DNA from 4 places in the Acidovorax sp. GW460-11-11-14-LB4 genome. Region 2 is predicted to be linked to each of the others. Evidence: predicted binding sites of a transcription regulator. Region 2 holds the regulator's gene; each other region holds the start of a gene.
What was found. Region 2 encodes sigma-54, which starts transcription at its own class of promoters, with help from an activator protein. Its sites were predicted from a motif close to TGGCANGNAANCTGCTTT; they were not measured.
Positions count from the first base shown of each region.

Region 1: a site for sigma-54 is predicted at 1,492-1,509, ahead of AC07X4_RS04670 (ANTAR domain-containing response regulator). Genes of this name have one in related genera too.
Region 3: a site for sigma-54 is predicted at 1,759-1,776, ahead of AC07X4_RS17285 (pilin). Genes of this name have one in related genera too.
Region 4: a site for sigma-54 is predicted at 2,215-2,232, ahead of AC07X4_RS19060 (ammonium transporter). Genes of this name have one in related genera too.

Region 1 covers NZ_JBWKYJ010000006.1:63,675-67,300, reverse strand. Annotated here, with positions in the region: gene tsaD (tRNA (adenosine(37)-N6)-threonylcarbamoyltransferase complex transferase subunit TsaD) at 1-58, opposite strand, end outside; gene AC07X4_RS04675 (branched-chain amino acid ABC transporter substrate-binding protein) at 103-1,263, opposite strand; gene AC07X4_RS04670 (ANTAR domain-containing response regulator) at 1,521-2,147, shown strand; gene AC07X4_RS04665 (CmpA/NrtA family ABC transporter substrate-binding protein) at 2,666-3,626, shown strand, end outside.
Region 2 covers NZ_JBWKYJ010000066.1:5,297-8,922, reverse strand. Annotated here, with positions in the region: gene lptA (lipopolysaccharide transport periplasmic protein LptA) at 1-598, shown strand, start outside; gene lptB (LPS export ABC transporter ATP-binding protein) at 595-1,377, shown strand; gene AC07X4_RS19175 (RNA polymerase factor sigma-54) at 1,377-2,978, shown strand; gene AC07X4_RS19170 (acyl-CoA thioesterase) at 3,060-3,542, shown strand; gene AC07X4_RS19165 (THUMP domain-containing class I SAM-dependent RNA methyltransferase) at 3,539-3,626, shown strand, end outside.
Region 3 covers NZ_JBWKYJ010000054.1:7,954-11,579, reverse strand. Annotated here, with positions in the region: gene AC07X4_RS17295 (CHASE2 domain-containing protein) at 1-699, shown strand, start outside; gene AC07X4_RS17290 (MBL fold metallo-hydrolase) at 710-1,498, shown strand; gene AC07X4_RS17285 (pilin) at 1,814-2,314, shown strand; gene AC07X4_RS17280 (PglL family O-oligosaccharyltransferase) at 2,400-3,626, shown strand, end outside.
Region 4 covers NZ_JBWKYJ010000065.1:11,337-14,962, reverse strand. Annotated here, with positions in the region: gene AC07X4_RS19070 (ABC transporter substrate-binding protein) at 128-892, opposite strand; gene AC07X4_RS19065 (sulfite exporter TauE/SafE family protein) at 1,154-1,912, opposite strand; gene AC07X4_RS19060 (ammonium transporter) at 2,265-3,617, shown strand.

The DNA of each region.
Region 1 (3,626 bases), on a different contig from region 2:
CCAATGCCACGCCCGTCTCGTCGCACGAAGATTCAATACCCAGGATCAGCAAGCTCATGCCCCGAGTGTAAAACCCGGGGCCGATCCGTCCCGGAGGGCTGTTTACCAGCGGTCCGACCGCATGCGCAGTTCCCAGTTGCCGCTGCGCAGCTCGTACACACCCACGGCGCCGTAGCGTTGCTCGCCCTTCTCATCCCAGGTCATGGTGCCAATCACTGGGGCATAGCCGTTGATGCTGTGCAGGGCCTTGGTGATTTCCTTGGGGTCGGCGGACTTGGCTTTCTGGATGGCCGCCGAAAGCACATACGTGCTGTCGTAGCTGTAGTGGCCACCGTAGGCCGGAGGCTTCTTGAAGGCGGCGATGTACTTTTCAAGGAAGGGCTTGCCGGTGGTGAACTCCTTGGCTTCCAGCACTGGCGAGGTGGCGTACAGCCCCTGCACGATGCCCGCGCCCTTGGTCATGTCGGTGGTCTTGATGGTGTCGCCACCCAGCAGGCTGACCTTGGTGTGGTCTACCTTCTTGAGCGCTTCGAGCAGCGCCAGGGCCTGGAAGTCGTTGAGGGTAGAGACAATCACCTCCACGTTGGCGGCCTTGAGCTCACCGGCCAGCTCGTCGAAGGCCACGGTCTTGTCGTCGAACGACTTGCGCACCACTACTTCCTTTTTCTCGGCCTTGAGCTGTTCGGCAGCGCCATCGGCCAGGCCCTTGCCGTAAGGGGTGCCGTCGTCCAGCGCGGCGTAGCGGTTGGCGCCCAGCTGCGTGGCCGCAAAGGAGCCGATGGCGCGCGCCTGCAGGGTGTCGTTGGCCACCATGCGGAACGTGGTGGGGAACCCGAGCTGCGTGAACTTGGGATTGGTGGAGATGGCGATTTGTGGAATGTCCTTGGCGGCGTAGATGGGGGCGGTCTCAATGCTCACGCCCGAGTTGAGGTGGCCCACCACGGCTACCACACCCGCATCCACCAGCTGCTGGGCGACCGCCTTGCCGGTGGTGGCGTCGGCCTTGTCATCCACGGACACAACCTCCAAGGTCACGCGCTTGCCGTCCACGGTGTAGCCGGACTTGTTGAGTTCCTCCACCGCCAGCTTCACGCCATTGAGCAGATCCTGCCCCAGGGCGCCCAGCGGGCCGCTCAAGGGCTGTGCAACACCAATTTTGATGGTGTCCGGCACCTTGCCGCATCCGGTCAGGAGTGCAGCAGTCGCCACTGCGGTCAAGGCCAGGCTGGCCGAGAAGCGCCGCCGGTTCATGTGCTTGTTCATGCAAAAAACTCCATTTCAGTGTGTCTGTGCGACCAGATGTATATGCGACGCCCTGCTGAGCGGGCTACCGGGTATGCCCTCCCACGGTGTCAGTATTAGCAACTTTCAGGCCCCACAACGGGGGCCAGGGCACCCAGGCCTGGCGGGCCTGGGGCTGGTATGGGCCCTGGGTGAAAGCCCATCGCGACGGCGCTCTGGGGCCGTGCACCACCCCGGCGCACCAATTTGTGGCGTAAAAATTGCTTATGCTTACGGGTATGAATGAGGCTTTGCGCATCGTGGTGGTTGCCCCGGATCTGGCAGTCGCCGACCCTGACGACGAACACGCCGTGGAGCAGGCGGAACGGTCGCGGGCGCTGCGCATCGGGCTGCTGGAGAACAACTTCAACCTGGTGGCCACGCTGCCCGCCGACGTGTTTCTGAGCGAGCGCATTGCCCAGCTGCAGCCTGACCTGATCATCGTGGACGCCGAGAGCGAGGCCCGCGACGCGCTGGAGCATGTGGTGATGGCCACACGCGACGAACGCCGCCCCATCGTGATGTTCACCAACGATGAAGACACCTCGCACGTGAAGGACGCGGTGGCGGCCGGTGTGTCTGCATACATCGTGGCGGGCCTGGCACCGCAGCGCATCCGCCCCATTCTGGACGTGGCCATGGCCCGCTTCCAGCACGAACAGGCTTTGCGCGCCGAGCTGGCCGACGCCAAGACCGAGCTCAAAGACCGCAAGACCATCGACCGCGCCAAGGGCCTGTTGATGCAGCGCCAGGGCCTGACCGAACAGGCCGCCTACGAAAAGCTGCGCAAGACCGCCATGGACAAGGGCCTGAAGCTCGTGGACGTGGCCCAGCGCATGCTGGACGTGATGGATCTGCTAGGGTAAAACCAGAGAACAGCCCCCTGAGCGGCTGCGCCGCTTCCCCCTTCTCTCGAATGATTGCGTCATTCGGGAAGGGGGACGATGCCCTCGCTGCGGTGCGGCCCTTGCTTGGCATCCCTCGCCTGGGCCGCGCCCAATTCCAAGGCCCCTCCCAAATGGTGCGCCGCACAAAGGCAGTGCGAACACACTGATCACAACAAGAACATCCCTGCTGCAAGCCCCGCAGGCGTGTAGCGCTTATTGATCAAGCGCAGACAGCTATCTATTCCATAGCAACCAACGCTCCAACATGGCGCAGCGCACGCTGGCACGCGCTTTGCATTGCACAGTGCAAGACCAATGCAGGTCTGACCACTGACAGCACTGACCCAACGGCGGGCCGGTGCTGGCAAGGAGCCCCGGACCCGTTCCAGGCTCCACCCAGGACAAAGGCGTCCCCACCCGCTCCCGGCGTTGCTTTGATGCAGCCAGGCGCAGTGTGAGGACGCCTTTTTTGTTTTTCACGCCACCAGGGATGCCCCATGACCGATCTGTTGAAAACCAGCCTCAACCGCCGCACCGTGCTGCAGGCCGCCACCGTGGGCGCTGTGGGTGTAAGCCCCGCGCTGCGCGCGCTCGTCCACGCAGCGGGCTCCGACGCCCCCGAGAAGAAGGAAGTCAAGATCGGCTTCATCCCGCTGACCGACTGCGCCAGCGTGGTCATGGCTTCGGTGCTGGGCTTCGACAAGAAATACGGCGTGACCATCGTCCCCAACAAGGAAGCCAGCTGGGCCGGCGTGCGTGACAAGCTGGTGAACGGCGAACTGGACTTTGCCCATGTGCTCTACGGCCTGGTCTATGGTGTGCACCTGGGCACCGCCGGCCCCAAGAAGGACATGGCCGTGCTGATGAACCTGAACAACAACGGTCAGGCCATCACCCTCTCCAAGGCCCTGGCCGACAAGGGTGCGGTGGATGGCCCGTCCCTGGCCAAGCTCATGGCCAGCGAGAAGCGTGAATACACATTTGCGGGCACCTTCCCCACCGGCACCCACGCGATGTGGATGCACTACTGGCTGGCAGCGGCGGGCATCAACCCGCTGTCGGGCGCCAAGCTCATCACCGTGCCCCCGCCGCAGATGGTGGCCAACATGCGCGTGGGCAACATGGACGGCTTTTGTGTGGGCGAGCCCTGGAACCACCGCGCCATCATGGATGGCATTGGCATCACGGCAAACACCACGCAGGACATCTGGAAGGACCACCCCGAGAAGGTGCTGGGCACCACGGCCGAGTTCGTCAAGAAGTACCCCAACACCACGCGCGCCGTGATGATGGCCGTGCTCGAAGCCAGCCAGTGGATCGACGCCAGCCTGTCCAACAAGATGAAGATGGCCGAGACCGTGGCCGGCAAGGCGTATGTGAACACGGGTGTGGACGCCATCAACCAGCGCATTCTGGGCCGCTACCAGAACGGTCTGGGCAAGACCTGGGACGACCCCA
Region 2 (3,626 bases):
ATATGCCGAAAAGGCTGACCGTGCCAAGCCCATGAACATCGAGGCCGACGCCCTGCGCCACGATGAACTCAAGCAGACCAGCGTGTTCTCGGGCCGCGTGGTGATGACCAAGGGCACCATCGTGCTGCGCGGCGCGCGGCTGGATGTGCGCCAGGACGCCGACGGCTACCAGTACGGCGTGGTCACGGCCGAGGCGGGCAAACGGGCGTTCTTCCGCCAAAAGCGCGACACCGTGGCGGGGGCGCCTGACGAGTTCATCGAAGGCGAAAGCGAAGTCATCGAATACGACGGCAAGGCCGACAACGTGCGCTTCATCACCCGCGCCGAACTCCGCCGGTACCGTGGGTCGGTATTGAACGACGAGATCACCGGCGCCGTGATCGTCTACAACAACCTCACCGATGTGTTCACCGTCGATGGCCAGAAGGCACCAGCCTCTTCTGCCGCAGCGGGCGACACACCAGCGCCCGGTGGTCGTGTGCGCGCCGTGCTGGCGCCCAAAGACCCTCCGCCCGGCGCGGCAGCCCCGGCCCCAGCGCCTGACGCGCCCGCACCGGCGCTGCGCCCCAGCAACAGCCTTGGCGGCGGCGCCAAGTGAGCGGGCCTGCTGTGAGTACCGGTCCTGACTCCCAGGCGGGTAGCCGCCTGGAGGTACAGCATCTGGCCAAATCCTATGGCAGCCGCAAGGTCGTCAAGGATGTGTCGCTGGTGGTGCAAAAAGGCGAGGTTGTGGGGTTGCTCGGCCCCAACGGCGCGGGCAAGACCACATCCTTTTACATGATCGTGGGCCTGGTGCGCAGCGATGCAGGCGATATTCGCATCGACGGCCACTCGGTGGCCCACATGCCCATCCACCGCCGCTCTCGGCTGGGTCTGTCGTACCTGCCGCAAGAAGCCTCGATCTTCCGCAAGCTCACCGTCGAAGAAAACGTGCGTGCGGTGCTGGAACTGCAGCGCGCCGATGACGGCCAGCCGCTGTCGCGCGACGCCATCGAAGAACGCCTGACGGCACTGCTGCAAGAGCTGCGTGTGGACCACCTGCGTGCCTCGCCCGCGCTGGCACTGTCCGGTGGCGAGCGCCGCCGCGTCGAGATCGCCCGCGCCCTGGCCACCCAGCCGCGCTTCATCCTGCTGGACGAGCCTTTTGCCGGCATCGACCCCATCGCAGTGATCGAGATCCAGCGCATCATCGGCTTCCTCAAGGCACGCGGTATTGGTGTGCTCATCACCGACCACAACGTGCGCGAGACGCTGGGCATCTGCGACCACGCCTTCATCATCAGCGACGGCCGCGTGCTGGCGCAGGGCACGCCCTCCGAGATCGTGGACAACGCCGAAGTACGCCGCGTGTACCTGGGCGAGCATTTCCGCATGTGATGAAGCCTGGACTGTCGCTGCGCGTCTCGCAGCACCTTGCATTGACCCCCCAGCTCCAGCAGTCCATCCGGCTGCTGCAGTTGTCCACGCTCGAACTCTCGCAGGAAGTCGAGCAGATGCTCGACGAAAACCCGTTCCTCGAACGCAATGCCGACGAAGCACCGCGCGAGGAGTTTGGCCTGGAAGCCGCCGACACGCCCGCGCAGGCCGACGACTACAGCGCCGATGATGCTATGTTTTCAGGAGCTGTCGGCGCAAGCAGTACTGGCGCTGAGAGCCAAAACGAGGCTGAAATCCCCAGTGCAGGTGCCGACGAGCCCGACTGGAGCGGCGACGGCACCGTCGAGATGGCGCCCAACGACGCCGAGTGGGGTGGCGACGCCCCTGCGCGCACCCGCAACGATGCGGAAGGCGACGAGGCCGACGCCACCGAGCTGGCCCGTTCGCACGAATCGCTCACCGCCTTTTTGCACCGCCAGGCACTGTCGCTGCGGCTGTCTGAAGTGGACACGGCCGCGCTGCGTTTTCTCATCGAATCGCTGAACGACGACGGCTACCTCGAAGAGCCTCTGGAAGAACTCGCTACCAGCCTGGCCGGGCCCGACGACCTGGAACAGATCGAAGAACTGGTGCACCGCTTCACCGTGGCCCAACGTCTGCTGCAGAGCCTGGAGCCCGTGGGCGTGGGCGCGCGCAACCTGGCCGAATGCCTGACGCTGCAGCTCACCGCGCTGGCGGCCGACGAAGACAGCGACGCCGACCCCGAGACCGTGCAGACCGCGCTGCGCATCTGTCAGCAGCCGCTGGAGATGCTGGCCCGCCGCGACATCCGCCGCCTGACGCAGCTGTGCAGCGAAGGTGGCGTGGCCGGAGAAGAACGCACCCGGTCTGCCATGGCACTCATCGCCCGCCTGGAGCCTCGCCCTGGCCGCCGTTTTGCCGACGTAGAGCGCAACATCATCATCCCCGACGTCATCGTGCGCAAAGCCGGTCGCGCCAACGGGCGGGACGGCCAGCACAACTTCATCGTGCAGCTCAACCCCGACGTGATGCCCCGTCTGCGCGTGCACGACATCTACGCAGGTGCGCTACGCGGCCACAAGGGCGGCGAGGGCCACCAGGGCATGCAGCAGCGGCTGCAGGAGGCGCGCTGGTTTATCAAGAACATCCAGCAGCGCTTTGACACCATCCTGCGCGTCTCGCGCGCCATCGTCGAGCGGCAGAAGAACTTCTTCACCCACGGCGAGCTGGCCATGCGCCCCCTGGTGCTGCGCGACATCGCCGACGAGCTGGGCCTGCATGAGTCCACCATCAGCCGCGTGACCACGGCCAAGTACATGGCCACGCCGATCGGTACCTACGAGCTGAAGTACTTCTTTGGCTCTGGCCTGGGCACCGAGACCGGTGGCAATGCGTCCAGCACGGCCGTGCGCGCACTGATCAAGCAGTTCGTGTCCGCCGAAAACCCGGCCAAGCCGCTGTCCGACAGCCAGATCGCCGAGATGCTCAAGGAGCAGGGCATCGAATGCGCCCGCCGCACCGTGGCCAAGTACCGCGAGGCGCTCAAGATCGCGCCGGCGAATCTCCGCAAAGCGCTGTAGTCGCTCTGGCAGCTGGCGCACGGTGCGCCTGCGCTGCCGTAGTCTTTTCTGTTGTTTCCGTATTACCCACCGCAGCCCACCATGGCCCGCATCGTCTTCGACCTCCCACCGCACTTCGGCTTTGCCACCGAGCTGCAGATCTACATCAGCCACGTGAACCAGGGCGGGCACCTGGACAACGCGCAGTTGCTCAGCCTAGTGTCCGAAGCGCGGGTGCGCTTCTTTCAGTCGCTGGGGTACCCCGAGGCGGATGTGGGCGGCCTGTCCATCGTGGTGGGCGACATCGTGGCGCAGTACAAGTCCGAAGGTTTCCATGGCGAGACCATGCGGGTGGAGATGGCCCCGGCAGACTTCAACCGCTACGGCTTCGACCTCGTGTTCTGCATGACCGAGAAGACCTCCGGCCGCGAGGTGGCGCGCGGCAAGATCGGTATCGTCTTCATCGGCAAGGCCGACCGCAAGGTGGCACTGATCCCCGAATCCATCCGCCAATTGCTGCTGGCCCGCGCGGGAACGCCGGATTCCCATGCATTGTCCGAGCGCGTATCCTCCCCATCGACATGAACCAACTCCAACTTTTTCTCCCTTGCGCCGCGGGCGTCGAGGGCTTTCTGGCCGACGAGGTGCATGCCATCACCGGCCTCACGG
Region 3 (3,626 bases), on a different contig from region 2:
TTGTTGAATGAAGTATTTAGCAAGCTCACCCATATCATCCGCAGCCACCGCGGCACCATCGACAAATACATGGGCGACTGTGTCATGGCTTTTTGGGGGGCTCCAGTGGCCACGCCGGATCATGCCCAACTGGCAGTGACTGCGGCCCTGGAGATGTCGCAGGCCATTGGGCAAATCAACGCCAATCATCGCCAGCGCGGTTTGCCCGAGATCGGGGTGGGCATTGGGCTCAACACCGGGGTCATGTGCGTGGGTGACATGGGCTCTGACATCCGGCGCAGCTATACGGTCATCGGCGATGCGGTCAACCTTGGCTCCCGCCTGGAGGGACTGTCCAAGCACTACGGTACTTCGATCGTGGTGAGCGAATCTGCCATGCAGCTCGCCCCTCAGTTTGTATGGCAGGCCATGGACCGCGTGCGCGTCAAAGGCAAGGCGCAGGCCGTGCCGATTTACCAGCCCCTTGCACCCAGGGGGCAGCTATCCACCGATCTCGCTGAAGAACTGGCTGTGTGGGAGGGTTTTCTGCGTGCCTACGCAGCACAAGAATGGGCACAATGCGACAAACTGATGGGGCAGTTGCGAGGTCTTAGACCCCACAGCATCCTGTACGAGTTGTACGCGGCACGGGTCGAAGGCCTGCGTAATTTGCCTTTCAACCCGGATTGGGATAGCGCCACCAATTTCGACACCAAGTAGAAGGCTTGACATGAAGGTTCGTGTGCTGGGGTGCTCCGGCGCTATCGCCAAGGACTGTCGCACGACATCGTTCTTGATCGGTGACAGCATCTTGCTCGATGCGGGAACTGGTGTGGGCGACCTCACGCTGGAAGAGATGGCCAAGATTGACCATGTGCTGCTGACCCATTCTCACCTGGATCACATCGCCTCGCTGCCCCTGATGCTCGACGCCGTGTCATCGCTGCGCACTGGCCCGGTGCAGGTACACGCGTTGGCTGCCACCATTGGGGCGCTTCAGGCGCATGTATTCAACAACGTTATCTGGCCAGATTTCAGCGCCATACCGTCTACCGCATCCCCGTTTCTGCAGTATCGAGCTTTTGCATCTGGTGATTTACTGAGCATCGCAGGTGTTCAGGTCGAAGTGCTACCAGCACACCATACTGTCCCAGCTGTAGGCTTTGCCGTGCAAGGCGATACCGGCTGGTGGGTGTTTAGCGGGGATACCGAGCGCAATCCGTCGTTCTGGAATCGCGTCAACACATTGGCGGTGGCTTGCTTGGTGATCGAGACGGCTTTCAGTAATCGTGAGCGTGACCTAGCGCGCCGTAGCTTGCATCTCTCTCCGGAGGCCTTGGCGCAGGAGCTGGAACACATCCCCGTAGCTGACCGTTACCCCATCTACATCACACACACCAAGCCGTCCGAGACCTCACTCATCATGGACGAGATCAAACGGCTCGACTGCACAGCAAACACACTTTACAGCTCGCATGACATTCGTTGGTTGAGTGCGGGGCAGACGATGGATGTCTAGCGAAAGTGCCCCTGGGCATGACAATACTGGGTGACAAAAATGTAATTTCAAGAGTAATTGAGACCGATCTTCGAGTAAAAGGCAATGTCGATGGACGGCAGCGTTAAGTAAATTCGTCAACTCATACTTGATTGAGGTCTTTTCGGGGCGCTCACTAAATATTGGGCGACTCCTGAAGGCTTGTCAGTTTGCTGGCGGGGGGCCTACTTGCTATTTGGATTTATGTCGACTGGGTGTAGTCGTCCTCCGTTTCAATAAGCAGGCACAGCAATTGCATAGTCATTGTGCATTTGCAACTTTTCCTAGGAGTTTTTCATGAAGCGTTCTATTCAAAAGGGTTTCACCCTGATCGAATTGATGATCGTGGTTGCGATCATCGGCATCTTGGCTGCTGTCGCGTTGCCTGCCTACAAGGACTACACGGTCAAGGCGCGCATGTCTGAAGTGGTTCTTGCTGCTTCTCAGTGCCGCACTACCATCAGCGAAACCATCCAGAGCATGAACCCCACGTCGACGTTGTCGGGTACCAATGCCTTCGGTTGCGATGCGACCAACCCCACCAAGATGGTGGCATCGATTGCAGCCGATGCAGTGACTGGAACAATCACTGTTGTGCCGCATGCCAGCAATCTGGGTCAAGCCACTGCTTTTGTCGCTGCTAGCGATTACATTACGCTGACACCAAAGAAGGACAGTGCAGGTGCAGCTTACGCTTTGGGTACTGCCACCACTGGCGGCCAGGGCACCCAAGTGTACGAATGGGTTTGCAAGGGCAATGGTGCTGCACTCAAGTACTCGCCAGGTTCTTGCCGCTGATAGCGGTCTCGAATCGGTATAACTTATGATTCGCAAAAGGGGGCTTCGGCCCCCTTTTCGTTTGATTGCTCTACGCACCGTGCCAATGACCTCCGATTCGTCACCTCGCCCCGCCCGCTGGACAGTGCTGGCCGCCTTCGTGTTTGCGCTGAGTTGGCTGCTGCCCAACCACCACGAGCCCTGGGTGGATTTTTATTCCGATGCCTGGGCCGCGCTTGTGCTTTGGTGTGTGGGGGCCGCGGTGTTTTGGCGCAGTCGGCAGCTGACTCGCATGACGTGGCACACGCTGCCGATACTGGCGTTAGGCTGCGTTGCCATTGTGTGGATGCAGTACGCCGTCGGCTTGGTGGAGTCTTTCGGTGTCGCGTGGATTAGTTCCCTGTACCTTTTGGGTTTGATGCTGGCGCTGCTTGTGGGCACTGCGTGGGAGCGATGGCAGCCGGGGCAATGCGCCGATTTCCTGTTCATCGCAGTGCTGGTTGGAGCATCGGGCTCGCTGTTGATTCAGGTGCAGCAGTGGTTGCGCCTCGATCCAGGGCAGTTTTTCTGGCTATTCATTCCGCCGCCGCCCTCCCGCTTTCATGCCAATCTGGGTCAGCCCAACCAGCTGTCCAGCCTGCTGTGCTTGGGAGTGCTGGCCTGCGCCTGGCTGAATGGCCGCGGGCGCCTGCCGGGTTGGGTGGCCTGGGGCTGGGCTGTACTGCTGGCGGTGGGGCTGGCGCTGACAGATTCGCGTACAGGTTGGGCTATCGTACTGGTGGTTTTGGGCGCGCTGCTGGTGTGGCGGCAGCGGCTGGCCATCCCGCGCCGCTTGCTGGTAGCTGCCTTCGCCTGGGCCGTGATTTTCGCACTTTGCGTGGTGGCACTGCCGCATGTCAACCTGTGGTTGGGGCGGGCCAACGAGTTGCAGGAACTGCGAGGCGCCTCGACGCTGCATTTACGGCTCGAGTACTGGGCCAAGGCTTGGGAAGCCGTGCTACGCCAGCCTTGGTGGGGTTATGGGTGGATGCAGGCCAGCCTAGCGCAGTTTACACCCGACCCTTATCAAATGGTAACCGGCGGCACGCTACGCCATACCCATAACCTAGTGTTCGACCTGTTGGTTGAACTGGGTCTGCCACTCGGATTGACCATCTGTACGCTGCTAGTGCTGTGGGCGGTTAGCGCAACGCGCCGTGTCGAAAGAATGGAGCAGCTATGGATGTTGCTTTTTGTTGCCGCCTTGGTGGTGCACGCGCTGCTGGAGTTTCCGCTGCACTACGCCTACTTCCTGTTGCCACTGGGCCTGATGCTGGGAGCACTGAATGTGAGG
Region 4 (3,626 bases), on a different contig from region 2:
TCAGACGACCATACGGTCTTGGTTGGAAATCGGACTGGGGCGGGGCGATCATGCACCCGCCACCAGAAACGGCAAAGGGTGCGCAGCAGGCCTGGGCCCTCTGCGCACCCCGTGACGCGTTTTTACATCAGTTGCAGCGCACGTCTTCGTTGAAGTACTTCTTGGAGACGGCGGCGTAGCTGCCATCGGCCAGCACTTCGGTGAACGCCTTGTTCCAGGCATCGGCCAGGCCGGTGTTGCCCTTGGCCATGGCGGGGGCGATGCGCTCGATGAACAGCATGTCGCCCAGCTTGAAGCCGGCCTTGGCGTTTTTGGCAGCGGCTTCCTTGGCCACGAACTTGTCGCTGACCCAGGCGTCCACGCGCTTGGAGATCAGGGCGCGCTGAGCGTCGGTGTCTTGCGGGAAGTTCTTCACTTCCTTCACGCCGCTGACCTTCTTGACCTGCTCCAAGTAGCTGGTGCCGGTTTGCACGGCCACGACCTTGCCGGTCAGGTCCTTGGCGTTGCGGATCTTGTCGTCCATGGCCACGATGATGCCGCCCGAGCAGTAGTGGGGGTTGGCAAAGGTCACGGCCTTGGAGCGCTCGTCGGTCACGCCGTGCGAGGCGATCACGGCGTCCCAGCGGTTCTGGCCCAGGCCGGTCAGCAGCGCGTCAAAGCCCAGGGTCTTCCATTCGAGCTTGAGGCCCATCTTCTTGACCACCAGCTCCGCCACTTCCACTTCAAAACCTGTGAGCTTGGTGCCTTCAAAGTAGTTGAAGGGGGCGAACTGGCCCTCGGTGGCCACGATGATCTTGCCGTCCTTCTTGATTTCGTCCAGCGTGCGGGCCTGGACGGTGAGGGCAGCGCACAGCGCCACGGCGGTGACAACGGCAGACTTGAAAAATTGCATGACAGGTTCCTGTGGGGGTGGTTCAGGTACAAAAAATCCGGCCTGCGGGTAGGCAGGCCGGAGCGGGTGGATGCGGACATCGCCATTGGCGATGGGCCTCGTCATCAAACGGAAACGTGCGGAAATTATAGGACGCGCGTTCACATTCGGGCCATGCAGGGCAACCCCGATGACCTCGGGGCGCCCTGGTGGTAGGCCGTGCAGCACGTTGCAAGTTGGGTGCCACCCTGGCAAGCGACACCTGGTGCGTGAAGAGCCGGCCTACCGCAGGAAAGCGTCGTACCCCGTCTTCAGGATCAGCGTGCTCACCACCACGATGAAGATGCCCCGCACAAAGCCGGTGCCATGCTTGAGCGCCATGTGGGTGCCGAGCAGGCTGCCCAGCACGTTGGCCACGGCCAGCGTCACCGCAAAGTGCCACCACACATGGCCCTTGGCGGCAAACAACGCAATGGCGGCGATGTTGGTGGCGCAGTTGAGCAGCTTGGCCGACGCCGATGCATTCAGAAAGTCATAGCCCAGCAGTCGCACGAACAAAAAGACGAAGAAGCTGCCGGTGCCCGGGCCAAAGAACCCGTCGTAAAAGCCGATGAGCACACCAATCAGGCAGGCGGCGATCACCTCGGCCCGGCCGGCAAACCGGGGGGTGTGGTGCCGCCCCAACTCCTTCTTGGCCAGGGTGTAGAGCAACACGCCCAGCAGCACCAGGGGCAGCAGCTTGCGCAGGAATTCGGCCGACACCACGGTGACGGCCCAGGCGCCCACGAACGAGCCGGCAAAACCGGCGGCTGCGGCCGGCAGCATGGCCGACCAGCGGATCTGCACCTTGCGGCTGTACTGCCAGGTGGCCATGGCGGTGCCCCAGACCGAGGCCGCCTTGTTGGTGCCCAGCAGCGTGGCCGGGGGCGCCCCCGGAAAAGCTGCAAATAGCGCGGGCACCATCACCAGTCCACCGCCCCCCACGATCGCATCCACAAAGCCCGCGAGCAGCGAGGCCAGGGTCATCAAAATCCATTCCATCGCAGGATTGTCGCACCGGGCCTGCTATCGATTCAGGACCGCTCAGGATCGAGCGGGCAAGAAAAAGGCGCTGGGATCGCCAGCGCCTGAAAGGGTTCACACCTCGTTGGGTGTTTTGAATGTGGTTCTTGATAGAAAGGTTGTCTCCTCGGGCCCCTCGCTTGGCACACCGAAGCGCGCTTTCGAGTGCCGTGACTGTAACGGCTGCACCCTGCTGGTGCATTGGGGGTTTCCCGCCCCCCGTTGTTGGGCGCCGGACAGCTTGCGGGGGCGCTCTGTGCCCCGATTCGGGGGCATCTGGCTGGCATGGCTCGTGCAATGCGCTTGTAACAAATTGCGAAAGGGAGCGTGCATGCGTGCAGTCAACCACCGGGTGTTTGCGGTCGTGTCGTTGTGTCTGGGGCTGTGCACCTGCGCGCTGGCCCAGGGCGTGCCAGAGGCTCCTGCAGTCGCGGCGCCCCTCACGCGCCCCGCCCTGGTGGCCCAGGACACGGTGAATGCGGCCCATACCGGCTGGATGATGACCTCCACCGCCCTGGTGCTGCTGATGACGCTGCCAGGCATTGCGCTGTTTTACGCAGGCATGGTGCGCAGGAAGAACGTGCTCAACACCATGGCCAGCGTGGTGGCCATTGCAGCGCTGGTCAGCCTGCTGTGGTTTGCGGCGGGGTATTCACTAGCCTTCACACCGGGCAGCGCCTGGCTTGGCGGCTGGGACCGTGCTGGCTTTGCCGGGCTCGACTTTCAACTGGAGGCGGGCAAGCTGGCGGTGAGCCACATTGCGCCGCTGATCCCGGAGTCGGTGTACGCGATGTTCCAGCTCACCTTTGCCATCATCACGGCCGCGCTGCTGGTGGGCGCGTTTGTGGAACGCATGCGGTTTTCGGCCATGCTCGTCTTCATCAGCCTGTGGACACTGGTGGTCTATGCGCCAGTGGCGCACTGGGTGTGGGAGCCGGGTGGCTGGCTGGCGCAGATGGGCGCGCTGGATTTTGCGGGCGGCTCGGTGGTGCACGTGAATGCGGGCGTCGCGGGGCTGGTGTGCGCCTGGTTTCTGGGCCGCCGCGCGGGGTATGGGCGTGAGCCGTTTGAACCCTACAACCTGGGGCTCACCATGGCGGGCGCGGGCATGCTGTGGGTGGGCTGGTTTGGCTTCAACGCAGGCTCTGCGGTCGCGGCCGATGGGCGCGCCGGGCTGGCCATGGCAGTGACGCACCTGGCCGCTGCGGCCGGTGCGCTGTCGTGGATGCTGGGTGAGTGGGTGGTGCGCGGGCGCCCGTCGCTGCTGGGGCTGTGCTCTGGCCTGGTGGCGGGGTTGGTGGCCATCACACCTGCCGCCGGTTTTGTCACGCTGCGCTCGGCCGTGGTGATTGGGCTGGTGGCCGGGCTGGCCTGCTACTGGGGCGCGACGGGGCTCAAGCGGCTGCTGCGGGTGGATGACTCGCTCGACGTATTTGGCGTGCATGGCGTTGGCGGCATCGTGGGGTCACTGCTCACCGGTGTGCTGGCCAGCAAGACCGTGGGCGGGGTGGCGGGCAGCCTGCTGACCCAGGCCATCGGCGTGGGCGCCGTGGCGGCCTACAGCCTGGTGGTGACGGCCGCGCTGCTGTGGGTCATCAACTTTGCGATGGGCCTGCGGGTGGACGAACAGAGCGAACAGACGGGGCTGGACATTGCCCAGCACCGCGAGCGCCTGGGCGGCTGAATGAGCCCC